DNA from 4 places in the Shewanella septentrionalis genome. Region 2 is predicted to be linked to each of the others. Evidence: predicted binding sites of a transcription regulator. Region 2 holds the regulator's gene; each other region holds the start of a gene.

Region 1 (7,182 bases), on a different contig from region 2:
CCGCAGGTAACTATACGATCAAGGCGAGTGGTTTAGTGGATGGGAAATCCCAAGAATTGCCAGTCTCGACCTATGCTCATGTGACCAGCGTTTCTCTCGGTACGGCCAGTACTGGCGCGATTCTTAACTTGAGAGGCGGTATGGGCATCAAGTTAACCGATGTGTTAGCTGTGTCTGAAACCTAAGCTTGTATAAAAGAATTTTTGCAGCATCCGAATTGGGCGTAAATCGCTCATAAATGAATTGAGTTAAATGTAGAGGTGAATTATGTCGTTTAACATTGCATTGAGTGGCATTTCTGCCGCGCAGAAAGATTTAAACACTACGGCGAATAACATTGCTAATGCGAACACCATTGGCTTTAAAGAATCCCGAGCTGAATTTGCGGATGTTTACGCTAATTCTATTTTTTCAAATGCTAAAACTGCCGTGGGTGGTGGTGTTGCTACGAGTAAAGTGGCGCAGCAATTCCATCAAGGTAGCTTACAGTTGACGAATAACTCCCTTGATATGGCGATTAAAGGGGGTGGCTTTTTCGTTACAGCCTCTGAACTGGGTACATTAGACCACTCGTTTACCCGTGCTGGAGCATTTACGGTCGATAAAAATAATTACATGGTTGATTCTTCTGGTAATTATTTGCAAACTTTCCCAGTGGATAAAGATGGGAACTCAACATCAGTGAGTTTAACGACGGCTAAGCCGGTACAAATACCAGACACTGCAGGTAGCCCTGTAAAGACTGAGAATGTTACTTTGCAAATGAACTTAAATGCTAAGGAAAGTGCACTCGACCCCGCGGCATTCGATCCTCTAGATGCAAAAACCTACAATAGCGTTACATCAATGACAATTTATGACTCACTCGGTGAGCCGCATATTATGACCACTTATTTTGTTAAGCCCAAAGATGGTTCGTACGATGGTGAGAACAATTGGGTGGCTTACTATGCTGTTGATGGAAAGCAAGTCGATCTAGCTGGTCCTGCTGGTACTTATCAAACAGATACCACAGGCGATGGTACACCTGATGCAACGGGCACGGCTCAAACTGCTGGTGGTTGGAAAGGCTCTGTACTCAAATTCAATTCTGTTGGTGTCTACACAGGTAGCGATCCTGCTATAGTCAAGACTGAGACTTTGGGCGTCAGTGGTGCGGGTGTTTTAGGGGCTGGTGCCGATGGTACTCAAGAGTTGACTGTGAAGTTTAATGCCCCAACGCAATATGCTGCTCCTTTTGGTGCAACTCAGTTGACGCAAGATGGTACGACTGTAGGTCGCTTAACTAACGTTGAAATCGGCGAAGATGGTTTAGTGACCGCGAGTTATTCTAATGGTTCAACCGTGCCTTTAGCACGGGTTGCTTTAGTTCGTTTTGCTAACGAACAAGGTTTAACGCAAGTGGGTAATACGTCGTGGAAAGCCAGTTTAGCTTCAGGTCCAGCGTTAGCGGGTCAGGCAAATAGTGGTACTTTTGGTAGCATCAGTTCATCGGCGTTAGAGCAATCGAACATCGATTTGACCACTGAACTGGTTGATTTAATTTCTGCGCAGCGTAACTTCCAAGCGAACTCTCGTACCCTTGAAGTGAACAACACGTTGCAACAAACCGTATTACAAATCCGCTAATCATTACATTGTTTGACTAAGGTGTTGCCGCCAGTGGCAACACTTAGCCTTTATCTAGCTGTCAATTCACTTCATTTTCCTATTCTTCAATTCTATCAGTAAATTAAACGTCAATTTTGTTGGCATGATGCTTGCTTTGCTATTGTCATGTAGAAAATTTGACGGAGCAGTCTGTGGACAAATTCCTTTATGTCGCCATGAGTGGTGCCAAGCAAAATATGAATGAGCTGGCGCTCCGTGCGAACAACTTAGCCAACGCTAATACCGATGGTTTTAAATCAGATATGGCACAGGCCAGATCGATGCAAGCCTTCGGTGAAGGGTTGCCTTCAAGGGTGTTTGCGATGACAGAATCTCCGTCAGCTAATTTTCGCTCTGGTCCGATAAAAACCACTGGACGGGATCTCGATGTTGCCATTAAAGGCGATGGCTGGTTTGCCGTTCAGGCGAAAGATGGCAGTGAAGCTTATACCCGTTCAGGTAGTCTCAGTTTCGATGCGACGGGCATGTTGTATAACGACAGAGGCAATCCCGTAATGGGGGACGCTGGTCCGATAGTGCTGCCATTACCTATTGATAAAGTGTCAATTTCACAGGATGGCATAGTGTCTGTTCGCCCTCAAGGGGCGACTGCTGAAGTGATAGAAGAAGTGGCGAGATTGAAGTTAGTCAATCCCGGCAATGCGCAGATGATGCGTGGTGAAGATGGATTATTTCGACAAATGTCAGGTGAAGCAGCACCAGCAGACCCTTTCGTCGCAGTTGAAAGTGGTGCCGTAGAGGGCAGTAACGTTAACCCTGTTGATGAAATGGTGTCTTTGATTGATCTTCAGCGCCAGTTTGAATTGCAAGTCAAGATGATGAAAACCGCGGAAGAGAATGATCGCGCTTCATCTTCATTAATGCGTATTAGTTAGGAGATAGATTATGCATCCGGCGTTATGGATTAGTAAAACTGGCTTAGACGCACAGCAAACTGATATTTCAGTGATTTCAAACAACGTAGCGAACGCTAGCACTGTGGGCTACAAAAAAAGCCGCGCAGTATTTGAAGATTTACTCTATCAAACAGTTAACCAAGCAGGTGGTGTTAGTGCATCTAACACTAAGCTACCCAACGGATTAAACATAGGTGCGGGTACGAAAGTCGTCGCTACTCAAAAAATGTTTACTCAGGGTAACATGCTGACGACGGATAACTCACTGGATCTCATGATTGAAGGTCCCGGCTTTTTTGAAATCCAGCTACCCGATGGTACTGCGGCCTATACCCGAAACGGTCAGTTTACCTTAGACGATACGGGTCAGATTGTGACGCCAGGTTCTGGCTATTTGCTACAACCCGCGATCACTATTCCTGATAATGCGACCAGTATTACCGTTTCAGCAGAGGGTGAAGTTTCAGTAAAAACGCCGGGTACCGCTGAGAACCAAGTCGTGGGTCAGTTGACTATGACGGATTTTATTAATCCATCGGGTCTAGATCCTATGGGACAAAACTTATATACGGAAACTGGTGCCAGTGGTACGCCCATTCAAGGTACCGCTTCGTTAGATGGCATGGGTGCAATTCGTCAAGGCGCCTTAGAAACCTCTAACGTGAACGTGACCGAGGAACTGGTGAACCTTATCGAAAGTCAGCGCATTTACGAGATGAACTCCAAAGTGATTTCAGCGGTAGATCAGATGCTGTCTTATGTGACTCAGAATTTATAGAGGCAAACATCATGGCTAGATATCTTGTGTTGGCCGTCGCGTTATTGCTTGCAGCTTGTAGCTCGACGCAAAAGAAACCCCTTGCGGATGATCCCTTTTACGCGCCGGTATACCCAGAGGCTCCGCCAACAAAAATTGCCGCGACTGGTTCTATTTATCAAGACAGTCAAGCATCTAGCTTGTATTCGGATATTCGTGCTCACAAAGTGGGTGACATTATCACTATCGTTTTGAAAGAGTCGACTCAAGCTAAGAAGAGTGCAGGCAATCAGATTAAAAAAGGCTCCGACATGACTTTAGACCCCATTTTTGCCGGTGGCAGTAACGTGTCTATTGGCGGAGTGCCAATTGATTTACGTTATAAAGATAGCATGAACACTAAACGTGAATCGGATGCGGATCAGAGCAACAGTTTAGATGGCAGCATCTCGGCAAACGTGATGCAAGTGTTGAATAACGGCAGCTTAGTGATCCGCGGCGAAAAATGGATCTCAATCAATAACGGTGATGAGTTTATTCGCGTCACAGGTCTCGTTCGCTCGCAGGACATTAAACCCGATAACACTGTCGATTCAACGCGAATGGCTAATGCCCGTATCCAATACAGTGGCACAGGCACTTTCGCAGATGCTCAAAAAGTGGGCTGGTTAAGCCAGTTCTTTATGAGCGACTGGTGGCCCTTCTAAGGAGTCGTATCATGAAATATAAACTGGTGTTAGCCGTTGCCATGCTAGTGTTTTCTCTACCTAGTCAGGCTGAACGAATTAAAGATATTGCCAATGTGCAAGGTGTGCGTAGTAACCAGTTGATTGGTTATGGCTTAGTGGTCGGTTTACCGGGAACGGGGGAAAAAACCAGTTATACCGAGCAGACCTTTATGACTATGCTCAAAAACTTTGGGATTAATCTTCCTGACAACGTCAAACCGAAAATTAAAAACGTTGCAGTGGTAGCCGTACACGCGGATATGCCCGCCTTTATCAAACCTGGTCAAGATCTTGACGTGACGGTATCTAGCTTAGGTGAAGCCAAAAGCTTACGCGGTGGCACCTTATTACAGACCTTTTTGAAAGGGGTAGACGGTAATGTGTATGCCATAGCCCAAGGCAGCTTAGTGGTGAGTGGTTTTAGTGCCGATGGTTTAGATGGTTCAAAGGTGATTCAAAATACGCCAACTGTAGGTCGTATACCCAATGGCGCGATTGTTGAGCGTAGTGTGGCAACCCCATTTTCAACTGGCGATTATTTGACGTTTAACCTACGTCGTTCGGATTTCTCTACTGCGCAGCGCATGGCCGATGCGATCAATGATCTATTAGGTCCTGATATGGCGCGTCCTTTAGATGCGACGTCTGTTCAGGTAACAGCTCCACGTGATGTATCACAACGGGTCTCCTTTTTAGCAACGCTTGAAAACCTCGATGTTGTTCCCGCAGAGGAATCTGCCAAAGTGATCGTTAATTCACGTACTGGAACCATAGTGGTTGGGCAAAACGTACGCTTACTCCCTGCGGCGATTACCCATGGCGGCATGACTGTCACTATTGCGGAGGCGACACAGGTTTCGCAGCCTAACGCGTTGGCAAATGGTCAAACAACCGTCACGAGTAATAGTACGATCACAGCGACAGAAAGTGACCGTCGTATGTTTATGTTTAATCCAGGCACTACGCTGGATGAGCTGGTTAGAGCTGTTAACTTAGTCGGTGCAGCCCCTTCAGATGTGTTAGCAATACTTGAAGCATTAAAAGTGGCAGGAGCTTTGCATGGTGAACTTATCATCATCTAATTTCTGTCGGGAAAATCATGGAAAAGCTTTCAAGTTCATCACATTTTCTTGACCTGGGCGGGCTAGATTCACTCCGCGCTCAGGCTCAGAAAGATGAGAAGGGCGCCTTGAAAAAGGTCGCCCAACAATTTGAAGGTATTTTCGTGCAAATGCTGATGAAAAGTATGCGCGATGCCAATGCGGTTTTTCAGTCTGATAGTCCACTCAATAGCCAATACACTCAGTTTTACGAGCAGATGCGCGATCAGCAGTTATCGGTCGATTTATCTGACAAAGGTGTATTGGGCCTTGCCGATATGATGGTGCAGCAACTCTCTCCCGAAACAAGTCATTTCACGCCTGCATCGGTATTGCGTGACGATGGTGGCATGAAAATGCTCCACGACGATAAAGCGCTTAATGTGCCTATGCAGAGTTCAGCCGCTCCTGTGGTTGAACCCACAGTTGTAAATCATGGTGTGCCGGCTGCTATCGCTCGGCCTGTATTTGAACCGGATAGAGCTGAAGATGCCAATTCATCAATGGACATTGATACGCCTAATCGTTCACTGGCTATCGATACGCCTAAGCCGAGCTGGAGTGAACAATCACTTTCAGTGGTAGAACCTGTGATTAGCGGCCAAGTTTTGCCGACGGCAGCATTTAGGGAAACCCAAAAGATTGTCAGGTTCGGTAGTCGAGAAGAATTTTTAGCGACCTTATATCCACATGCTGAAAAAGCCGCAAAAACATTAGGTACCCAACCAGAAGTATTATTGGCGCAATCGGCACTGGAAACTGGCTGGGGACAAAAAATCGTCCGCGGCAATAACGGTGCGCCGAGTCATAACCTATTCAACATTAAAGCTGATCGTCGTTGGTTAGGCGATAAGGCTAACGTCAGTACCTTAGAATTTGAGCACGGTGTTGCTGTTCAGCAAAAAGCTGACTTCCGAGTTTATAGTGATTTCGAGCATAGCTTTAACGATTTTGTGTCCTTCATTGCCGAAGGTGAACGTTATCAAGATGCGAAAAAAGTGGCCGCTTCCCCTACTCAATTCATCCGAGCTTTGCAGGATGCGGGTTATGCCACTGATCCTCGATACGCTGAAAAAGTGATTAAAGTGATGCAGTCGATCAGTGAAGAACTGAAATCAATTCTGCCAGGAGAAGACAAATGATGAATCTTACAACCCTGTTTGTTCATAGGAGTGTCAACTAATGGCCGTTGATCTACTGAATATAGCGCGAACTGGGGTGCTTGCCTCCCAGTCGCAACTGGGTGTTACCAGTAATAATATAGCTAACGCCAATACCGCTGGTTACCACAGACAAGTAGCAACGCAGTCGACTCTTGAATCGCAGCGTTTTGGTAGTAGCTTTTATGGCACTGGAACTTACGTTAATGACGTTAAGCGTATCTACAATGACTATGCTGCAAGAGAGTTACGCATTGGTCAAACAACGTTAAGCGCCGCCGAAGCCAGCTACGGTAAATTGAGTGAGCTAGATCAGCTGTTTTCACAGGTAGGTAAAGTTGTGCCACAAAGCTTGAATGACCTGTTTTCGGGGCTGAATAGTGTGGCTGATTTGCCTGCAGATTTGGGTATTCGGAGTTCGACCCTAACAAACGCACAGCAAGTTGCCAGCAGTCTTAATCAGATGCAGTCGTATTTGAATGGCCAGCTTAATCAGACCAATGACCAGATCACAGGTATGACTAAGCGTATCAATGAGATCAGTACAGAACTGGCAAATTTAAACCTAGAGTTAATGAAGTCGCCGAATCAGGATGCGCAGTTGCTTGATAAGCAAGATGCACTCGTTCAAGAGTTAAGCCAGTATGCTCAAGTGAATGTTATTCCATTAGAAAATGGTGCTAAGAGCGTAATGCTCGGTGGCTCAGTGATGTTGGTTTCTGGCGAAATTGCTATGACGATGGGAGTCCAAGCGGGTGATCCATTTCCGAATGAGCTCCAATTGACTTCAAGTATTGGTTCGCAAAGTGTCACTGTTGATCCGAGTAAACTTGGCGGTCAGTTAGGGGCCATTTTTGATTATCGTGATCA
Region 2 (7,182 bases):
TCATCCGCTTACGCAGACTAAATAATTCATTGCGACTCACGCCATGGATATCGTGACCGTCGAATAACACTTGTCCGTGGTCAGGCGTTAATTGGCCGCCGATCAACTTTAACAGGGTCGTTTTGCCTATGCCGCTCGGCCCCATGATCGCCGTCACCTTGCCCCTTGGAATGGACAGGCTAATATCTTCATATATCACACGCTGACCGCGGCTAAACCCCAAATTACGGATCTCAACCAACGGTGTTTGTTCTTGAGTCATGCTTGATTCCGACATTTGCAAAAGAGGTGATCCTAGTCTTCCTAGACTGACCAATCGAAGAGCCGCAAATTGTACGTAATTGCGCTTTAACCTACAACCGAATCGACACTATCGCCCTGCGATACTTTCAATTTGCCTCATTTACAGCGAAAATGCGCCCTAAGTTTTCACTCTGCACAGGTAAAATGTTACTTAATGTTTTCAACCTAGTTGCAGAATTGGCGATATTGGCTAATTCGTTCGCACTTAGCTCGCTCTTCGTCCACTTTTAGGTGCGATGCGTCGATATACGAGTGTGAAATAGAGGCATCCCGTGCGGTAATACCCGCCGCGATACGGGATAAATCCATTGAAATAAACGACAAAGACGATGATATTGCTCAAGACCTTCTGCCGCTAAACAGGTTATTGTGCATGAATAGCTGCCGCAGCTGAACTTGACGAGTCGGATCAATCGCTCTAGCCTGCCGCAATTGTTTTGTTGTTTTAGGGAATTCACCACAACAAGACATAAGCTAAATCGTCTGAAAACAAACTAAAACTTGGCAGAAAGCCTATTACATATCATCTTTATCGCGTACCAAATTGTGCTATTCCAATCCCATCAATGGGGCGACAAAGACAATGCAAAAAGAGAGATAGACATGGTAGACAAATCACAACTGCGCCAATGGGGCTGTAAAGTTATCGACATTGAAAAGTCAGCCCTAGACAATCTTTATCAATATGTTGATTCGGCCGAATTTGCAGAAGCTTGCGAGTTGATCCTTAACTGCACAGGCAAAGTGATTGTCATGGGAATGGGCAAATCGGGCCATATCGGTAATAAGATTTCTGCCACCCTCGCCAGCACAGGAACGCCCGCATTTTTTGTGCATCCGGGTGAAGCCAGCCACGGCGATCTCGGTGTATTAGCCGATAACGATGTGATTTTAGCGATTTCTAATTCTGGTGAGTCGAGCGAAATCCTCACCTTAATGCCCGTCATCCAACGTATGGGCGTGCCCGTTATCGCGGTAACAGGTAAACCCGAATCGAACATGGCGCGCTTATCTAAAGTACATTTATGTATTGAAGTCCCAGAAGAAGCTTGCCCACTTGGACTCGCGCCAACGTCAAGCACTACCGCGACCTTAGTGATGGGCGATGCCATTGCCATTGCGCTACTGCAGGCAAAAGGCTTTACCCGTGATGACTTTGCTATGTCCCATCCTGGCGGTGCTTTAGGGCGAAAGTTATTGTTAAAAGTCTGCGATGTCATGCATAGCGGTGATGACTTACCGCTCGTTAACCACGATATTTGCATCACAGAAGCCCTGTACGAAATTTCCAAAAAAGGCTTAGGCATGACGGCGATTATCGATGATCAGCGCAAGCTGGTTGGTATCTTCACCGATGGTGATTTACGCCGCGTTATCGATGCCGAAGTGAATCTACGTACTACACCCATCGCCGATGTGATGACCCGTAACTGCGTGACCATCACAGACGGTGTGTTGGCCGCCCAAGCGCTGCAAGTGATGGACTCAAAAAACATCAACGGATTAATTGTTATCGATAAAGACCGCCATCCAATCGGCGCTCTTAACATGCTAGACATGGTTAAAGCAGGAGTCATTTAATGCCACAGCAAGGATTTTACGGCCCAATCAGTGATGATGTGTGGCAACGCGCGCAAAAGATTAAACTGTTGATCTGTGACGTCGACGGGGTGTTTTCCGACGGTCGTATTTACCTAAGCAATAGCGGCGAAGAGCTAAAAGCCTTCCACACCCGCGACGGCTATGGCGTGCGCTCGATACTCACCAGCGGTTTTAATCTTGCGGTTATCACTGGACGTCAATCCAAAATCGTTGAAAACCGTATGACAGCCCTTGGCGTAACCCATATTTACCAAGGCGTAGATAATAAGTTCGAGCCCTATGAAGCATTGCTCGCACTCTATGGTGTCACCCCGGAAGAAGTAGCATATATCGGTGATGATATTGTCGATTTACCCGTGATGAATGTCGTCGGTTTAGCGGTCAGTGTGGCCGATGGTCATCCCTATGTGCGTCAGCACGCCCACTTTGTCACTACGCTCAATGGTGGCCACGGTGCACTGCGTGAACTCACAGATCTGTTGCTACTCAGTCAAAATAAATTCACTTCGGCCCATGGAATGAGTATATGAGTCGTGTGACACTCGCGATTATTGCTTTTTTTGGAACTGCATTAGTGCTGTATTGGCAAGTGCAGAACAAACACAGCGGTGATACCGATAATAGAGTTAAAGATCAGAATACCCCAGATTTCATCATTGAAGATCTGCGCAGTGTTGAGTTCAATGAACAAGGGCTAGTCAATAGCCGTGTGACGGCGAAACACATGGAACATTATGATTCAACGAATCAAACTTACTTTACTCAACCTGTTTATCTTGTTTATCCAGACCAAGGTAAAGCACAATGGCAACTCAGTGCAGATCAGGGCAAGCTAAACAAGGAAACGGGCAAGGTTGTACTCGAAAACAATGTTATTATTGATGCCATTAGCGCAGAAGAACCGATCCAGACCTTGTCCACCAGTTATCTGGAACTCGATCTCAATACGATGATAATGACCTCTGACCGTACCATTTACGTCACAGGGAAAGATTTTAATATTCAAGGCCAAGGCCTTTATGCCGACCTCAACGCGCAGGAAGTGAAATTGACCAGTCAGGTAGTAGGAACATATGAAGCAAAATAACGTATTACTTGCCAGCCTAATGCTAATAATGAGCATGAGCGCCTTTGCTAAAGTCGACGACCTAAAGCAGGAAGTTAAAATCAAAGCAGTGAGCCAAACGGCAGATATCAAGAACAACCAGATCATCTTCTTTGGTCCGGTGGAAGTTACCCAAGGCTCGATAAAAATCCAAGCAAATGAACTGCGTGCATTTTCTGCCGAAGGTGAAAATAGCAAAATTTTAGTGGCCACTGGTAACCCCGCAACTTACAGCCAAGTGTTAGACGATGGCCGTCCAGCCTCGGCGAGCGCGAAAGAAATTCGTTACGATATGGCAAGCCGTACCCTGACACTGAAAGGCCAAGCTTCGTTAGATCAAGCAGGTAGCCAAGTGACGGGTAATGTGATCCGCTATAACATCATCCAGCAAAAATTGATTGCAGAAAGCACAGGTAGTGGTGACGATCGCGTGATCACTATTATTCAGCCTGAAAGCTATCAAGATGATGCCAAACCAGACGCGCCAGCGGATAAACCTGTGAAAAAGCAGGACTCTAAATGACCCAAATCACCCTAAGAGCACAAAATCTGGCGAAGAGTTATAAGAGTCGCCAAGTGGTTAAAGACGTCAGTCTAACGGTAAAGACAGGTCAAGTTGTTGGACTGCTCGGCCCGAACGGCGCGGGTAAAACTACCACCTTTTACATGGTCGTCGGTCTGGTTAAGAGCGATAAAGGCCACATCTTTATCGACGATGATGATTTAACCGCAGATCCTATGCACCTGCGCGCCCGCAAAGGCATAGGTTACTTGCCACAGGAAGCCAGTATCTTTCGTAAACTGACCGTCCATGACAACATCATGGCCGTGCTGCAAACGCGTAAAGAACTAAAAAAAGAGCAAAGGGAAGAAGAGCTAGAGCATCTGCTTGAAGAGTTCCACATCACCCACATCCGTGACAGCCAAGGCATGTCATTGTCGGGCGGTGAACGTCGCCGTGTCGAAATTGCGCGGGCGTTAGCAGCAAATCCTAAGTTCATTTTGCTCGATGAACCCTTTGCTGGTGTCGATCCGATTTCGGTTATCGACATTAAAAAGATTATCGAACAGCTCAAAAGTCGTGGCCTTGGCGTGTTGATCACAGACCACAATGTCCGTGAGACATTAGATGTGTGTGAACATGCCTATATCGTGAGTCACGGAAACTTGATTGCCGAAGGAACACCCGCAGAGATCTTAGACAATCAGCAAGTTAGGGCTGTGTACTTAGGTGAACAATTCAGGCTATAGTTAATCAAGCGGAGCCAATGCAGGCAATTTATGCCACCATTGGACTCCACTCAAGATGATAACAAGCGACCTCATCCAACAATAATAACGTAGGGATCAGCGGTAACATGAAAGCGTCACTCCAGCTCAAACTGGGTCAACAGTTAACCATGACGCCACAATTACAACAGGCCATCCGTCTGTTGCAACTGTCGTCATTAGAACTGCAGCAAGAGATCCAGCAAGCCTTAGATTCTAATCCCCTTCTCGAGCTGGAAGAGGATCAATTCGACGCCACTAAAGACCCTGTAAACCAAACGCTATCCGATACGGATTTCAGTGAATCTAGCACCCTGCCGCCAGAAAAAGACAGCTCCACCATAGATACGGCAGAGTCGCTCACGAAAGAGTCCATGCCCGACGAACTCCCCATGGACACCACATGGGATGAAGTGTTCACCGCCTCTCCTAATTCTGGCCCCGGTGGCAGTCGTGAAGACGATATGCCCTTCCAAGGTGAGACCAGTGAAGGCTTGTATGAACACTTAGAATGGCAAAAAAACCTCACGCCGTTTTCTGAAACCGATTTAGCCATTGCCACCGCCATTATTGATGCCATCGACGATCAAGGCTATCTCACCCAAAGCACTGACGAAATCCTCGAAGCCATGGGCAATTCTGAGGTTGAGCTCGACGAAGTAGAAGCCGTACTCAAGCGCATTCAACATTTTGATCCCATTGGTGTTGCCGCCCGCGATTTAAGCGAGTGCCTGTTGATCCAACTGTCGCATTTCGCCGCTGATACGCCCAACCTAGAAAACGCCCGCATGCTGATCAAAGATCATTTAGATCTGATCGCCGCCCGCGATTTTAGATTGTTGATGCGTAAGACTAAATTAAAAGAGGATGAGTTAAGAGACGGCATCGCGCTTATCCAAACCCTCAATCCTCGCCCAGGTTTATTGATTACGCCCAACGATGACGAATACGTCATCCCAGATGTGTCTGTGTCGAAGAAAAATGGCCGCTGGGTGGTTGAGCTGAATCCTGACTGCATGCCAAAAATCAATGTAAACCAACATTATGCCTCGATGGCGCGCAGCACTAAAAGCCAAGCCGATAGCCAATTTATTCGTGGTCATCTGCAAGAGGCTAAATGGTTTATCAAGAGTTTAGAGAGCCGTAATGATACCCTGTTGAAGGTGGCGAACTGTATCGTCCAATATCAGCAAGGTTTCTTTGAATACGGTGAAGAAGCCATGAAACCTATGGTGCTGAACGATATTGCCGAAGCGGTAGAAATGCATGAGTCGACCATCTCAAGGGTGACGACACAGAAATACATGCATACCCCTAAGGGACTTTTTGAACTAAAATACTTCTTCTCTAGCCACGTCGGAACTGACGATGGTGGGGAGTGCTCATCCACAGCAATCAGAGCCTTCATTAAGAAACTGGTTGCAGCGGAAAACCAGAAAAAACCATTAAGCGACAGTAAGATGGCACAACTTCTGGCAGAACAAGGGATCAACGTAGCCCGCAGAACCATTGCGAAGTACCGAGAGGCTATGCTCATTCCGCCTTCTAATCAGCGTAAAAGTTTATAACCTACAGTGGATATCGGAGGACGTTTCTATGCAAATAAACCTGAGTGGACACCATGTCGAAATTACCGAATCGTTACGCGCATATGTAGAAGAAAAGTTTTCAAAACTTGAACGCCATTTCGAACAGATCAATAATGTGCACGTTGTGCTCAATGTCGAGAAAATGCAACAGATTGCCGAAGCGAGAATAAATCTTATCGGTGGTGAAGTTTTTGCTACTTCAGAGCATGCTGACATGTATGCCGCTATAGACGCCCTGATTGACAAGCTTGATCGTCAGGTTATTAAACACAAAGAGAAGTTAACAAAACACTAATAATGGAACTTTGTACCATACTGCGGCCGGAGTGCACTACCTGCGCCACTCCGGGCAGCAAGAAAAAGGTACTGGAACTCATCAGCGACTTAGTCGCTGCCCAGTACCCGACCCTCTCATCTCAAGAGATATTCGAAAGCCTAGTGGCGCGCGAAAAGATGGGGAGCACAGGTATAGGTAACGGCATCGCCATTCCACATGGTCGACTAGCCGATATAGATCAGCCCATTGCCATACTCATTAAGTGTGAAGAGCCGATAGCATTCGATGCTATCGATAAGCAACCTGTTGATATTTTATTTGCACTACTGGTGCCTGCTGACCAATGTCAGCAACACTTAAGTACCTTGTCTTGCATGGCCGAAAAGCTGAGCGACAAGCAAATATTAAAGCAATTACGCAAGACGCATGATGAAACGGAACTCTATCAGGTAATCACTGGATGAAACTGGTCATAGTGTCGGGCCGCTCAGGCTCAGGCAAATCTGTCGCCCTAAGGGTACTCGAAGATCTCGGCTATTATTGTGTCGATAACCTTCCCTTGCCCTTAATCGGCACTTTGCTTGAGCAACTCAAAGGCAGTAACGATCTCGTCGCCATCAGTGTCGACGTGCGTAACATGCCTGAGCAGGATAAAGTCTTAGTGAAGCAACTCGCGAGCCTGCCTCCTGATACTGAGTTAACCAGCTTCTTCCTCAATTCCAGCGATAAAATTCTGCTTAAGCGTTACAGCGAGACCCGCCGTTTGCATCCTTTGTCGAAGAGCCAAGTCTCTTTGCAAGAAGCGATAAAGCTGGAAGGGAAACTGCTCGAGCCTATGTCAAAACTGGTCGATCACTACATAGATACGTCGAATTTGAATATCTATGATTTAAGCGATCAAGTGAGACAAATTCTGCTCGGCAGCGTCGATAAAGAGTTAGTGATTAACTTCGAGTCCTTTGGCTTTAAGCACGGTATGCCAACCGAAGCCGACTTTATGTTTGATGTACGCTTTCTGCCTAACCCACACTGGGAAC
Region 3 (7,182 bases), on a different contig from region 2:
ACACAAAAATTGAAAGGGGTCATTTCCAATAAACGTATAGGACTCAGGTCATTCCGAATCAACTGTTACCATTGTATTCAATTAAGAACAGAGTTCAAGGATGTTATAAAAAAGTGCTTTAGAACACTCTAAAAAATCATCAGCAAATGTACTCATAAACTCAATCTAAAGCATTGATTTTAAATAACCATAAAAGTACCTAATTAATTTAAAATCACATATAACCAATTTTGAGAACAATGTTTCCTATTTTACTGACGTTTACTGAATAATTCGACATAGGGCGCATCCCAATACGGCGGCGTTCCTATGTGATCTTTGATGAACTCGATAAAAGAACTGACCTTAGGTGCTAAGTGCTTACGACGGGGATAAACCGCCTGCAATGGCAGATGGTGGGTCAATTGCCAATCCTTCAGTAAAGGCACTAATGTTCCCTTGGCAATTTCATCTTCCATCAAATAACTTGCAAGATACACAACCCCAAGACCACTGATTGCAGCGGATTTTAATGCTGGCGCGTTATCCACCCTGAAATTGCCCGATACGCCAATTTCACAGTAATCATCGCCCTTCTTAAATTGCCACATGCTGTGCTCGTGCCACTCGCCTTGATAGACCAAACAATTGTGGTCAACTAACTGCTCAGGTCGAGTTGGCTCGCCATGTTGAGCAATGTAGCCAGGAGAAGCAACTAACAGGAATTGGCACTTCATCAGAGGTCTAGCAACCATGCCAAGCGGTAATTGCTCCGACATAGTTAACAATAAATCTAAGCCTTCACTCACTACATCTACTTTATGGTCCAGTAAGCTCACTTGTAGCTCAAGCTCAGGATGTTTTGCCATAAAGGATGGCAGCGCAGGAATGATATGCATCACCCCAAAGGATTGGGAAATCCCCACCTTGAGCACACCGCGAGTCGCATCATTTAAGTTATGCACGCTGGCTATCGCTTGTTCAGCGTCACGCAGCAGTTCTTCACCTTGCAGATACAGCAAATGCCCTGCTTCAGTCAGGCTTAAGCTACGGGTGGTACGTTGGATTAATTGAACACCAAGTCTATGTTCAAGATCGGCGACTTGTGTACTGACCTTAGACTTAGAGATCCCAAGCCTTCTTGCGGCGGCACTAAAACTACCAGCTCTGGCCACATGAGTAAAAATCGCAATAGGTTCTAACAGTTCTAACATGGAAGTCGCCTTAAGCTGTTTACGACAATGATATTAACTTTCGGTGAGTAGCAGTGGTTAGCGTAATCATCGCTTTAAAATAACCATAGCATTGATATCTCGCATTAAAGTGATATAACGCAGAGATTTAGACCGAAAAAGTCCACTAAAGTAGGGTGTTATATCTGACTGATATGCCAGCTTTTAATTATATTTTAAGAGTATACCAAATATTCGTCTCTAGACTGTAACATTCCGAACTAAATCGCTGCAAGCCAAGCCTAGACGCCACATCGACTTTATCCTCATAGCTTTCGCCACTAAGAATTAGCCAATAAAAAAGCCCCTAGGCGATAAATTGACTAGGGGCGTAGCATTCAAATTTGACTCATGCACAAGGAGATAGAAGTTATTGCAGTTAAAACTAAAGGCTATTCACAAAAACTATTAGTAAGGACGATTAACAAGAACTATTCACGCAGCTCCTTGGTTGAGTTTTGTGTCAACGCATAAGGCGCGAGTTCTGGTACCTCTTGGCGTAATTGATTTTCAAGCACTAACAGATTTTCAAATCGGTCGCACAAACGGTCAGCCTTAGCTTCCAATCCCTTAGATTGACTCTCAATTTGTTGCTCAATATCTTGGCCTAAGTTGTCAATTTTCTTGGAGAAGGCATCCATCTTGGCTTCAAAACTATCACCGTCACCCGACATGATTTGGCCACCTATAGTCATCATAATAGTGCCGACTGAGTTCTGAACAATTTGCTCCATTTCCTGCTCGAATTCGTCATTAAAGGTGTTCTGCATCGAGTCTTCCGTCGCACCTAAGTAGAAGCTATCGCCATGACGGTAAGCCACAGAATCAACGCGCTTTTGGACACCCGCCATCATTTCATCGAACTTAGCACCGGCCGCATCGCCCATTAAAGGGGTTAACGCCATGCTCACCGCTTGGGACGCTAATGCGACGGCCTCGTTCACGACTTCAATCACTTCAGGCACTTGCGTCGACACTTCATCGGCATATTGAGTCACTAACTTTTTTTGCTTATCGGTTAAGCTTACTTGTTTGCCTTCAACAAATAACTTATCGACTTCGATGCGATACTTTTCTGTGCCCTTCTCGCTCATGACTAATTTTTTAGGCTCAACCATTACGTCATAATTTAAAGAGACTTCACAGCGATCATCGACTTTAGGCTCGGTTTGCGCTTGCGCCAACTGTAGGCCAGATGTCCCTAGAATCACCCCGGATAAAGCAAATCCAGTTAATAACTTATTTAATTTCATGTTGTTCGTCCTTTAATCTGAATAATTCGATAAACCTAAACTACTGAATAGCTTATAGCAGGAGACGTGCCAACTTTATAACAATATGATTATGTTAGATTTAGGAAAGTTAGCACTAAAAGGTCATTAGCGAAATTCGCTAACTTTTAGTCTGATAGTGCTAATAAAAACGAGAGGTAAAGCTAGAAAATAGATCGGCCAAGACGCTGACTTAAATGCTCAAGCATGGCAGTGCCAGCAAGTGAATTGCCATTGCCATCGAGTTCTGGCGACCAAACACAAATCGACAGCTCCCCAGGAATAACGGCAATGATGCCGCCACCGACACCACTTTTACCTGGCATACCAACACGATAGGCAAACTCGCCCGCACCATCGTATAGGCCCGAAGTCGCCAACAGGGCATTAAGCTGCCGAGTTTGCACCTGAGAAATCAGCTCAATGCCATCCAAAGTCTTGCCGCGATTTGCCAAATACAACATGGCCTTAGACAAGTCAGCGCAGTTCATCTTTAAGGCGCAGTAATGAAAGTAGGTGCGTAGCACAGTATCAACATCGCCTTGAAAATTACCAAAGGACTTCATCAAATAAGCGATAGCCGCATTGCGCGCACTATGTTGATATTCTGAATCTGCCACTTGTTTATCGAAACACACTTTATCGTTTTGACTTAGTTGCCTAACTAACTCGAGCATTCTGTGTTTGGGCGCACCTAAACGACTCTGCAATAAGTCAGCAATCACTAACGCACCCGCATTGATAAAGGGATTACGCGGCTTGCCACGTTCTAGCTCGACTTGAACTAAAGAGTTGAATGAATGGCCCGAAGGTTCTTTGCCAACTCGGCTCCAAATTTCAGCTTCTTCATATAAAGTTAACGCTAAGGTTAAGCTGAAAACTTTGGAGATACTTTGAATCGAAAACGGCTCAAGGTAATCGCCCGCACCTAAGGTTTCACCATCTACAGTAGTGACGGCAATGCCTAATTTACCAGCATCAACGCTAGCCAGTGCGGGGATGTAATCTGCAACCTTTCCTTGGCCGAGCAAGGGTCGAACTTTGTCGACCACTTCCTCAAGTAATGCCAACTCGGGCATTAACCCCACCAAATGTCGTACAGTTCGCTAACTTCAACCTGAGACACTTTTTGGTTCGCCCAGAATGCCTTAACTGCAGCAATATCTTCTTCGGTACATTTGCCGATCGTTTGGGTTGCGATAATGCCTTCCCATTCGATGTGACCGCCGCCATGGAAACCTAACTTACGGGTTTCGATCACTTCATCGATAAATTTATCAACAGTTGCATCGATATCGGCTTCTGATACTGATGCATCAAAAGTCCAAGCCATATCAAAACCTAACACTTGGAATTCATCAACGCGCATTTTCTTACGTAAACGACGGCTACGATTAGTTGCCATAGTGACTTTCCCCGTTGTGTTAAAAAACTAATTAATCAATTGAAATATCTAGATTAAGCAATACGCTCAAACATCAGATCCCATACACCGTGACCCAGTCTATGGCCGCGGGCTTCAAACTTTGTCAGTGGGCGATGATCAGGACGCGGCACCACAGTGCCATCACTCGACTGGTTTTGATAACCAGGAGCTGCTTGCATCACTTCCAACATATGCTCGCTGTATTCTTCCCAATCGGTTGCCATATGGAACACGCCGCCAATTTTTAGCTTGCGACGGATCAATTCAGCAAATTCAGCTTGTACGATACGACGTTTATGGTGACGTTTCTTATGCCAAGGATCGGGAAAAAACAATTGCACTCGGGCTAATGAACCGTCGGCAATCGCATGCTCTAATACTTCCATGGCATCATGATGATACACACGTAAATTAGTCACACCCGCAATAGCGGCATCGCTTAAGCAAGAACCAACACCCGGTTTATGCACTTCAATACCAATAAAATTTTGCTCTGGTGCGTCTTTAGCCATTTGCACTAAAGAGGCGCCCATGCCAAAGCCAATTTCCAGCACAGTATCGGCTTCACGGCCAAAAACATCGCTCAGGTTCAGTGGAATTGGGCTGTAATCTAACCCCATTGTTGGCCACTGGCTTTCAATAGCTTGGGCTTGGCCTTTAGTTAAGCGACCTTCTCTTAGGACAAAGCTTCTGATCTTACGCAGATACTTGCCTTCTTCATTAAATTCAGCGGTAGTGACTTCGCTCATTTTTGCCTCGTCTAGTGGACAGCACCATCATAAAAGAAGGGCATTATCCAAAGTTCAACATACAGTGCAAGCACTAATGGGGCGAAAGTATACCAAGATTATTTGAGAGTGCGAATTTAGCAGTGATTTTCGGCTTTTTAGCCCTTATCCACTTGTCTTTGAGCTTGTCTAAGAAGATAACTGCCGCTACACTGCGCCGATGAAATCTACAGCCTCCTTCGCTACACGTATCGTCTCTTGGTACGACAATCACGGTCGTAAAACCCTCCCTTGGCAGCAAGATAAAACCCCATATAGCGTATGGGTTTCTGAAATCATGCTACAACAAACTCAGGTTGCGACTGTTATTCCCTATTACCTTAAATTTATGGCGCGTTTCCCCGATGTGTTAGCACTTGCTAACGCGCCAGATGATGAGGTGTTACATCATTGGACCGGCCTTGGGTATTACGCTAGGGCGCGTAATCTGCATAAAGCGGCCAAGATGATCCGCGACGATTATAAGGGACTATTTCCAACGGATTTTGAGCAAGTACTGGCTCTGCCGGGTATTGGTCGCTCGACAGCAGGCGCGGTATTGTCACTGTCTCTTGGCCAGCATCACCCCATTCTCGACGGTAACGTCAAACGCGTGTTAGCACGACACGGCGCTATCGCCGGTTGGCCGGGGCAAAAAACGGTCGAAGCGCAGCTTTGGCAGCTGACTGACACGTATACGCCGCAGCAAGATATTCAGAAATATAATCAAGCCATGATGGATATCGGCGCCAGTATTTGTACTCGTAGCAAACCTAACTGCGCCGCTTGCCCTGTAGCGATTGATTGCAAAGCTCAGCTGATTGGCCGACAAACCGATTTCCCCGGCAAGAAGCCTAAAAAAACCATACCGACCAAAGCGGCGTGGATGTTAGTGCTAATGCAAGACAACCAAGTGTTTTTAGCTAAACGTCCGCCAGCGGGAATTTGGGGCGGACTTTGGTGTTTCCCTGAGTTTGCCACCCAAGCCGCACTTGAAACTCATCTTGAAGAGCAAGGGTTTGCTGCGCAGCAACTCGAATGGCTAACTGGCTTTAGGCACACATTCAGCCACTTCCATTTAGATATTCAGCCCATGATGATTAACTTAGATAAAACTCATGGCGATAAAACCCACGGCAATAAACAGAGCGTGGGCGCGGTCATGGAACAAAATCAGTCTCTCTGGTATAACATAAGTCATCCTTCCAAAGTGGGACTCGCCGCCGCCACCGAGCGCGTGCTAGCCAATTTGGGATCACTCGTTCAATCCGCAGTCAGTAAGGAATAATCATGGCGCGTACAGTCAATTGCGTATATTTAAATAAAGAAGCCGACGGCCTAGACTTTCAACTGTATCCAGGTGATTTAGGTAAGCGCATTTTTGATAACATCAGCAAAGAAGCTTGGGGCCTATGGCAAAAAAAGCAAACCATGCTGATTAACGAAAAGAAACTCAACATGATGAATGTTGATGATCGTAAGTTTCTTGAAGAGCAAATGACCTCTTTCCTCTTTGAAGGTAAAGAAGTAGAAATTGAAGGTTTTGTGCCTGAAAAAGACCAAGATTAATTTTTGTCGTTCACTTAACGATAAAGCTTACAAAAAAAGCGCCTTTCGGCGCTTTTTGTTTATTAATCTCGTGAAGAATAACTGAGCGTTACTTACGCACGCCTTCAACCACAAGATCTAACTCAACATGGCTAGACGCTGGGCCTAAATCCATTTTGATACCGAAATCTTTCATCGCAAACGTGGTTGTGCCCGTAAAACCTGCACGGTAGCCACCCCATGGATCTTGACCTTCGCCCACTGCATGGGCATTGATAGCTAATGGCTTAGTGACACCATTTAAGGTTAAGTTACCGTTAATCACTAAGTCGCCATTACCTTTATCTTCAACTGTGGTTGAGGTAAACGTCGCTTGCGCAAACTTACTCGTGTTAAGGAAATCGGCGCTACGAATATGCTTATCACGCTCGGCGTGGTTTGAATCTACACTGAGCGTATTTACAGTCACATTCACTTTAGCCGCAGTGGGTTTAGCCGCGTCATAGCTAAAGTCGCCGCTAAAATCATTAAAGCGGCCAACGACATAGCTATAACCTAAGTGGCTCACTTTGAAAGTAATAGAGGCATGTGCTCCTTCACGGTCAATGACATAGTCCGCCGCTGAAGCCGCCATCGGAGCCAATAGAGATGCACCAATCAGTGCGCTTAACAGTTGCTTTTTCATTGTATTATCCTCGATTAAATTTAATCATTTTGAGTAAAGTTGCGTCTTTATCGATAAAGTGATGCTTTAACGCACCTGCTGCGTGGATTACCACGAGTGCGATTAAGCTATAAGCTGCGTATTGGTGGATATCGCCTGCTATATCAGCTTGGTTTTCAAAAAAAGGTCCAAATCCTGGTAGTTCAAACCAGTCAAACACCATAATTCCTCGGCCTTCTGCCGTTGAAATCAAAATGCCGGCACACATGATCACCAGCAGCAATACATAAATAGC
Region 4 (7,182 bases), on a different contig from region 2:
CTCTTCATTATGAAAGTAAATTTAGTCTGTTTTTTTAGTGTTTTCGCCCTCTTCATGCCCGCTTTTGCGAGTGCAGAGCCTATTGTTCCCACCGTATCGGCCATCTCAGAATTAGCTAAAGCGCTTATTTCAGAAAAGATATCCGTGCCAGCGAATGCCAAAGTCGATATTTCGCCGCAAATAGTTGACGCAAGAATGCTGCCGTCACTATGTTCGTCGCCAATTCAGGTTGAATTGGCTAGTGACAGGGAAATTAGCCGTAATAACACCCTAAAAGTCAGCTGCAATACGCAAGAGCTCGCTTACCCTTGGCAGATTTATATCTCGGTTAGAGTGGATATTTTATTCCCCGTTGTTGTCACAACTGAAACCTTAGCGCCTGGCGAACTCATCTCCCCTAGCCAAGTTGAAATCCGTTACATTGAGCAAAATAGTTTACGAGGCGCTGAATTTGATGACCCAAGTAAATTAGCTGGTGTGCGAGTCAAACGACGCGTCTCGAAGGATTATCCTATATTGAGCAATAACTTATGCTTTGTGTGTAAAAACGACTCGGTATCTATTTATGTTCGTTCTAACTCCTTCGAGCTCAAAACTGCGGGCGAAGCCCTACAGGATGGCAATAAAGGCGATCGGATCAGAGTTAAAAATAGCAGTTCAAACAAAGAACTAGATGCTATAGTCACGGGCATTGGCGAAGTTGAAGTAAGAATGTAAAATAATCTAAAGCTTTTTTATAAGCTGCCGATACCCCAGTTAAGAAATCCCGTACACACGACGCTGGAGCCGAAAATGGCAATTGATATTAGCAAACTCAACACTGCAACGACCACACAAGTTCGTTCAGGTGCAACTAAAACTAGCAGCGATCAATCTGCTCAAGTTGCCACAAAATCGACAACACCACAAAGAAGCGACTCAGTGGTGATTACAGCGCAAGCGCAACAACTTCAAGGAGCTCAGACTAAAATGGCGAGCCTTCCTGAAGTTGATCAAAAGAAAGTGGCCGAAATTAAACAGGCTATCGCCGAAGGCCGCTATAAAATTGACCCTGAAAAGTTGGCTGCCAATATTGCAAGTTTTGAAGCCGAACTTAATGACTTGAATAAAGAGTAACTATGACTGAAATAGCTAAACTGGTAGATCTACAACACGCCCATTTGGCTGTTCTTAAGCAAATCATACTCAAGGAAAAAGGCGCTTTGGTTGACCAAAACGCCGATTTACTGCTTTCTCTTGCTAACGAAAAATCACAATGTCTGAAAGAACTCAAGACTAATGACGATATTCTGGCAAACCACACTGATAAGTCTCAACTCACTCAGCAAAGTGAACTCGTGCATAAAATGGCCGTTGTCAAAGACGCATTAACTGAATGCAAAGAACTGAACGATCAAAATGCCAGTTTAATTGAGATGAATTTAGCCAGCCTGAATCGCTTCGCTCAAGCTTTACAAGCTAGCAGAAACGCCTCCAGCCTTACGTATAACGATAAAGGCAAGACCTCAACTATCTCAAGTTTAGGCAATGATTTAAAGGCCTAACAGGCGCATCAATTTCCACTCTGTATTTCCCGCGTCTAAGCTCTGCTTTGATTAAAGATTAGACTTTGATACTTGTGCAGAAAAAGAAAAGCCGCATAACTACTCGCATAGTACGCGGCTCAATAGAGTCATGTAGAAATGACTAGAAATACGTGACTTCTTTCACTCGCTGTGGACGACTCTGTTGTTGATACAGCGCCCATACCTGTGAAAAATCCAGTTCTAACTCAGTGACATAATGATCGCCAGCTGGATAACTCTTAACGACCCGCGCCCCACGGATCACACCAGACACCGACGCTTTAACATTATCGTCCGTCAACATCCAATCACTGACACTGCTGTTTGCCGTTATTTTCTGCCCATAAACTTGTTCTGCTAATTCACGATAGGCCACAATTTTTGATGCTTGCATGGCCATCAACACTCTTTGTGATTGCTCTTTAGCCGGTTGAGTCGCTAAGGGCGCATATCCTATGGCCGTTAACTTAGGAAAACTCGGCGGCGGCACATCTTCCCATTGCACATATCTATCTTTAGCAGCGCAGCCAGTTAGCATTAGCGCCGCAATAACTAAAAAGTAGCGTTTCATTTTCCATCTCCTAAAACACGGACTTCATTCATGCCTGGACTCGCCTGACGATATAAGATGCCATTTTGTGACACAATTTGCTCCGAAGGCTGCATGTAGTTTGCCAACTCTTTTTGAGTCACAAAAGTTTGAGAGGCCGATACCACACGATTGTTACTTATGTTCACAATCCGAGTATTGATCGCCATACCATTGGTAACGGGGCTCATAGTCGATACAACAAGATGCTCAACGGGAAGATTTTTCGACAATTGTTGCCAATCTCGCGTCAAAATAAAATCCCCATTAGCCGTCACTCTCAAGCCATCAGCTAAATTTAAATCCACTACATTAAACTGAAAGCTATGGAGCGACGTCATTAATCCTTGCTGTAACTGCTGCGCCAACGCATTTGTGCCATTCATGTCACCCACTAATACTGGGGTTGCGACAACAATTGGTTGATCAGAACGCAGAGCATCATTTTGCTTAACGAGCTCTGTCACAATTCGCTGTGCTAAATGGTTGATCACTGCCGTTGGCGGCAACCCATTGCCATCCACTAAACTCGGCTTGGGCGGTGTAACCGATTTAGCCACACATCCACCTAACATCAGTAATGTTAAGGGAATAATCACACGCTTTAGCATTGGATTTACCTCATCTGTGGGTGTACTGGCAATTAAATCACTCACACTCTACGCGTCTCATTTTTGTGAGTAACAAAAGCCAGCAATCTTCGGACCAAAATTGCTCCAGCCCGACAATATTATGCTCATACGCTGTATATCGACTGCGCCAATGGAAACTTTATCGAAAACTCTCGTTAGTCAGGCATGAAATTTGCTTTGTCGGTATATTAGATTAAGTGTCAGGAAACTGGCTCGATTAGCAAGCTCGCCAATAGCTTAGCGATAAGGATTGTATTGATGCACATACCACGTTCAGCTTCGCTCATCATTTTGAGCCTTGCACTGCTGTCTTTGCCTACTCGGGCCGAATGGATAGAAGCCAGTGGTGAAGCGACTATTATCAATGGTAATACGGCTCAAGCAAGGGAAGAAGCGATTAATCAAGCCGTTAGCTACGCGACATTAAGCACGGGCATTCAAATCTCCAGTGAACAACAAACCTCTAACGGAAACCTTACACAGAATAACTTCGCGATAAATCGCAACGCCCAAGCCATCAGCATCCAACTCGTTAGCGAACGAATCCAGGGAAACAAAATTTATGTGTCCCTACGACTCGATCTAAATGATGATCCTACGCAGCAGTGTCCAAATGGACAATTAAAGGCTGCGATTCTAATCCCTCAAGCACAAATTAAAGATCGTACTCAGCTCAGATACGGACAGCTTTCAGGCTTTGAAGAAGTTATTTCCGAAAAATTAGGCAGTGTTATAGAAGATTACTCTTCCACAGGTTTTAGCCACACTCACGCTGAAGAGCTGCTCGATATTAAACAAGATCTAGTGGATATTCGCGGTTATCGACTCCCAAGCTGGCTCAGTGAAATTACCGACAGCCAATATATCCTCCAACCACAAATTATGGATATCTCAATGGAGCCAGTGCAGGCAACCTTCCTAGGATTTTGGGATGAAGCTCCACTCAGGCAATTCCAGTTCAAACTTAGCCTCTATCATGGGATCAGTGGCGAAGAAGTTTGGAGTAAAAGCTACAGCACATCGGCGCCATGGGAATTTGAAGAACAAGCCATTATTGCCCCGAATACGGACAGATTCTGGCGATCATCCTATGGCAAAAATATTACTAAGTTAATGCAACAGGCTACCCATGATTTAGACAGCACACTCAATTGCAGACCCTTACTCGGCCAAGTCGTGAGCCGCCAAGCGGACAGGATCATTTTAAATCTCGGCCGTAAACATGGCATTCGTGTCGGGGATAAATTCCAAGTCGTATTACAGCAAAACCTACCCGATCGACTCAATGAAATGCGCGCCGTCGCAACCAAAAGCCGAGCCACGGTAAAAATCGAACAAGTGAGTGAAGAAAGCTCTACAGCAGTACTTTTAGACCAAAATGCAGCTTACAATGTGCAGATAAACGACATAGCGCTTAAGATTTAAGCAACTAAATCATAAGCCTTTTAATCAGAGATAAAACCAGTATAATCACTGTCGTCTCTCTATAGCTCAACAGGATAGAGCAGCCGCCTCCTAAGCGGCCGATCGGGGTTCGAGTCCCTGTGGAGAGACCAGATAGTGCTTATGTGATTTCAACTTCACTTGAAGAGTTTTCTGATAAGCATGATTTCCAGAAACACAATTTACAGCTTCCTCTGTCTATCCCCCTTAAAAAACAGCTCTCTTAATCGTTACTATAAAATCCAATACTAGGATATAGCCACATTGCGCCATTTCCCTAAACTTGGCTAAGTCAGTATAATCCGACACATTGATGTTTGATGAGCCTTCAGGGCTCAACCTAGGAGAGCTTGCTTGGCCAACACTTATATCCCGCTAGAACAATACCGCCGTAAGTGGATTTTCAACAACAAAGACTTGCCTGTCACTGACGAAGACAAGGCGCATATCCTGCCGTTAACAGATAAAAATGCGATGGAAATCTGGAATCAATGGATCAGTAACAAGAGTAGTCGTGCGGAGCAATTTACTAAGGGAGACTGGGCGGCGAAGGCTGATGCTTGGGTGGAAACAGATCATTGGCAGAGTGCTTGGGATAGTGAAGAGAGCAGTTTACCCGACATGTTAGCCGAGTTTATACAATGGCCCGATGAGACAACCGTCTATTTTTGCTATGAAAAATATCAGATTATTGAAACTCGTTGGGATGTGTTCGTCCGTAATTGGAAGTGTTTTCTCTTCTTCGACGACGGTCCAATTTTGATCTCACCAAAACAGAAACAAGCTGTGATGTTCGAACAGAGTGGTCAGTACAAGCTAGGCACTCGCGGATAATTTTCACGCAGAAAGTCTAACGCTGATGATTTGCCGCCGATAGTTTTATATCAATAGTTTAACGCGATGAGTCATCTTGTAGGCATGCTCATACTTAATGATGAGTATGCCATATTTAACCATTTTCGAATGATGCTTAGGCACAATTAGCCTATCTCTCCCCTCTTCTTTAGATTAACATCCATTTTCGGTGCCGAGTATTTGAGAAGTTGGGGTCAACTTTCTGCTGTAAATACTCATAAAAATCTGCTTAAAACCCAATAATTAAAATAGAAAAATGAGGTGTATTATGAAGTTACTCTCCACTCTTACCCTAGCAAGCGCGCTGTTATTACCCCACACATTAATGGCCAAAGAAGTATCAGGTGTGCAAGTCGCAGATACTGTGACGTTAGATAGCCAAGCATTACAGCTCAATGGCGCGGGCGTTCGCAGTAAGTTCTTTATGGATTTATATGTGGGCAGTCTGTATTTGCCAGCAGCCTTGAGTAGCACAGCAGCGGTTATCGATGCTCCGATTGCGGCAATCCGCCTTAACATTACCTCTGGCATGATCACCTCAGAAAAAATGCGCGATGCGATCACCGAAGGTTTTGAGCACGCGACGGCAGATAATACCGCCGATATTCAACCGCAAATCGATGCCTTTATGGCGCTGTTTAACGAAGAAATTAAAGAAGGCGACCAATTTACCTTAGTCGCCAATAAAGCCCGCGGCGTGACGGCCTATAAAAATGGTCAGGAACAAGCCACCATCGAAGGTGAAATGTTCCGTCAAGCACTGTTAAAAATTTGGCTAGGTGACAAGCCAGCCCAGAAAAGCCTCAAAGAGGCCATGCTAGGCAAATAACTAACATTAACGTTAGAATTTGAATTCGATATCCAAGGCCGCAGCGCCTTGGCTATCCATATCAAGCGCGGCTTGGTCGGTCACTTCTAGCTCCCCATCAAAGTAATATCCGGCGTAAAGATTCACTGTTATTGCAGACGTTGCTCGCCAACCACCGCGCAGATAACTCACCCATTCGTTCGTTTCCACTACAGTGTCATCGTCTTCGATCAGGAATCGCTCAGTACGACGCGAACTACCAAAGCCAATATTCCAATCAGGATTGAATTGATAACTGAGCTCTAATCCTGCAGGACCACTAAAACCAGCTTGGAAAGGATTAGCGAGTGCCCAATGTTCATCTATCTGCCAGCGCATTGCGAGATAAGGCACAGTGCGAACTTCATCGATATCATTAAGATACGCGACACCAACACCAATCATATTCCCCGAATCAAATGCATACATGGCAGATGCCACAACACCGTAACTCTGGGCTTCGCTGGCCGATGCAGTGTCGGCGTAGGCATATTGGATCTGCGGCGCTAAAAAGAAGGCCCAATGTTTATCCATGCGATAATTTAACGACACTCCGGCACGGTAACGATTGATATGATCCCAATTCTGCCCGTCGATACCAAACAGCGGTGCGACATTGTTAGCACCAGTGAGCGTGATATTGCGCCAATCATAATCCAGCCTGTCGTAACCCACACGAAAGCCCAAAGACCATTGCTGATTTAACGGAACATTCATCCCTGCACTCAGTAATAAACTGTCCCTTTGTAGCTCAGTATTACCATTGGCAACCTCGGCACTCTGGGTGCTGATCTGCGCGACACTTAATCTAAAAGGCTTGTATTCCTGCGAAGGTTTATCCGCTGCAATAGCAGCACAGCTCATTAACGGCAACAGTAATACAGCGCTTTTCAGCAGGCGCAGTTTTGCGCTCGATGGTGAGAGTTCTCGGTTAGCCACGTCAGCTCCTTGCATTTAAATTGATTAACAGATTTTTGCGCATAATACGCGCTATCGAGCTAAAAGGTTCATGCTTTCAATATTCAGATACAAAATAATACCTTTATATTGTGCAAATTTTATTAAACCCGATGCGCCTTCAGGAACATGTCGGCACAACCCAAAATATACGCATTTCTATCGTTAGCGAGTTCATCGGCCGCTAACCCCAATTCTAATTTGAGTTTTAGCTCACCAAACAACATTAAACATAAACGCACCGCACTGTGGTGAGCGTTACCAAATCGATATTGCCCTATCGCCTCTACTTTC

Evidence for each region. The regulator sigma-54, encoded in region 2, starts transcription at its own class of promoters, with help from an activator protein. The targets are predictions, from matches to a motif close to GTTGGCACGNNNNTNGNNT.
Region 1: a site for sigma-54 is predicted at 1,748-1,766, ahead of flgF (flagellar basal-body rod protein FlgF). Genes of this name have one in related genera too.
Region 3: a site for sigma-54 is predicted at 2,520-2,538, ahead of NE536_RS14685 (YggN family protein). Genes of this name have one in related genera too.
Region 4: a site for sigma-54 is predicted at 2,946-2,964, ahead of NE536_RS00780 (flagellar assembly protein FlgT). Genes of this name have one in related genera too.

What each region holds. Positions count from the first base shown of each region.
Region 1 covers NZ_JAMTCC010000001.1:154,022-161,203, reverse strand. Annotated here, with positions in the region: gene flgD (flagellar hook assembly protein FlgD) at 1-185, shown strand, start outside; gene flgE (flagellar hook protein FlgE) at 268-1,629, shown strand; gene flgF (flagellar basal-body rod protein FlgF) at 1,803-2,546, shown strand; gene flgG (flagellar basal-body rod protein FlgG) at 2,557-3,345, shown strand; gene flgH (flagellar basal body L-ring protein FlgH) at 3,357-4,031, shown strand; gene NE536_RS00705 (flagellar basal body P-ring protein FlgI) at 4,043-5,134, shown strand; gene flgJ (flagellar assembly peptidoglycan hydrolase FlgJ) at 5,152-6,294, shown strand; gene flgK (flagellar hook-associated protein FlgK) at 6,335-7,182, shown strand, end outside.
Region 2 covers NZ_JAMTCC010000011.1:47,976-55,157, reverse strand. Annotated here, with positions in the region: gene mlaF (phospholipid ABC transporter ATP-binding protein MlaF) at 1-262, opposite strand, end outside; gene NE536_RS08205 (hypothetical protein) at 469-627, opposite strand; gene NE536_RS08200 (KpsF/GutQ family sugar-phosphate isomerase) at 907-1,884, shown strand; gene kdsC (3-deoxy-manno-octulosonate-8-phosphatase KdsC) at 1,884-2,435, shown strand; gene lptC (LPS export ABC transporter periplasmic protein LptC) at 2,432-2,992, shown strand; gene lptA (lipopolysaccharide transport periplasmic protein LptA) at 2,979-3,533, shown strand; gene lptB (LPS export ABC transporter ATP-binding protein) at 3,530-4,261, shown strand; gene NE536_RS08175 (RNA polymerase factor sigma-54) at 4,369-5,847, shown strand; gene hpf (ribosome hibernation promoting factor) at 5,876-6,163, shown strand; gene ptsN (PTS IIA-like nitrogen regulatory protein PtsN) at 6,166-6,609, shown strand; gene rapZ (RNase adapter RapZ) at 6,606-7,182, shown strand, end outside.
Region 3 covers NZ_JAMTCC010000025.1:2,404-9,585, forward strand. Annotated here, with positions in the region: gene NE536_RS14680 (LysR family transcriptional regulator) at 252-1,193, opposite strand; gene NE536_RS14685 (YggN family protein) at 1,643-2,464, opposite strand; gene glsB (glutaminase B) at 2,647-3,561, opposite strand; gene NE536_RS14695 (YggL family protein) at 3,561-3,887, opposite strand; gene trmB (tRNA (guanosine(46)-N7)-methyltransferase TrmB) at 3,941-4,657, opposite strand; gene mutY (A/G-specific adenine glycosylase) at 4,857-5,963, shown strand; gene NE536_RS14710 (oxidative damage protection protein) at 5,966-6,244, shown strand; gene NE536_RS14715 (YceI family protein) at 6,333-6,908, opposite strand; gene NE536_RS14720 (cytochrome b) at 6,913-7,182, opposite strand, start outside.
Region 4 covers NZ_JAMTCC010000001.1:164,836-172,017, forward strand. Annotated here, with positions in the region: gene flgA (flagellar basal body P-ring formation chaperone FlgA) at 10-717, shown strand; gene flgM (flagellar biosynthesis anti-sigma factor FlgM) at 793-1,116, shown strand; gene NE536_RS00765 (flagella synthesis protein FlgN) at 1,119-1,544, shown strand; gene NE536_RS00770 (LPP20 family lipoprotein) at 1,687-2,136, opposite strand; gene NE536_RS00775 (FlgO family outer membrane protein) at 2,133-2,765, opposite strand; gene NE536_RS00780 (flagellar assembly protein FlgT) at 3,045-4,211, shown strand; tRNA gene NE536_RS00785 (tRNA-Arg) at 4,267-4,342, shown strand; gene NE536_RS00790 (DUF2947 domain-containing protein) at 4,584-5,063, shown strand; gene NE536_RS00795 (chalcone isomerase family protein) at 5,353-5,913, shown strand; gene NE536_RS00800 (autotransporter outer membrane beta-barrel domain-containing protein) at 5,926-6,870, opposite strand; gene NE536_RS00805 (TetR/AcrR family transcriptional regulator) at 6,993-7,182, opposite strand, start outside.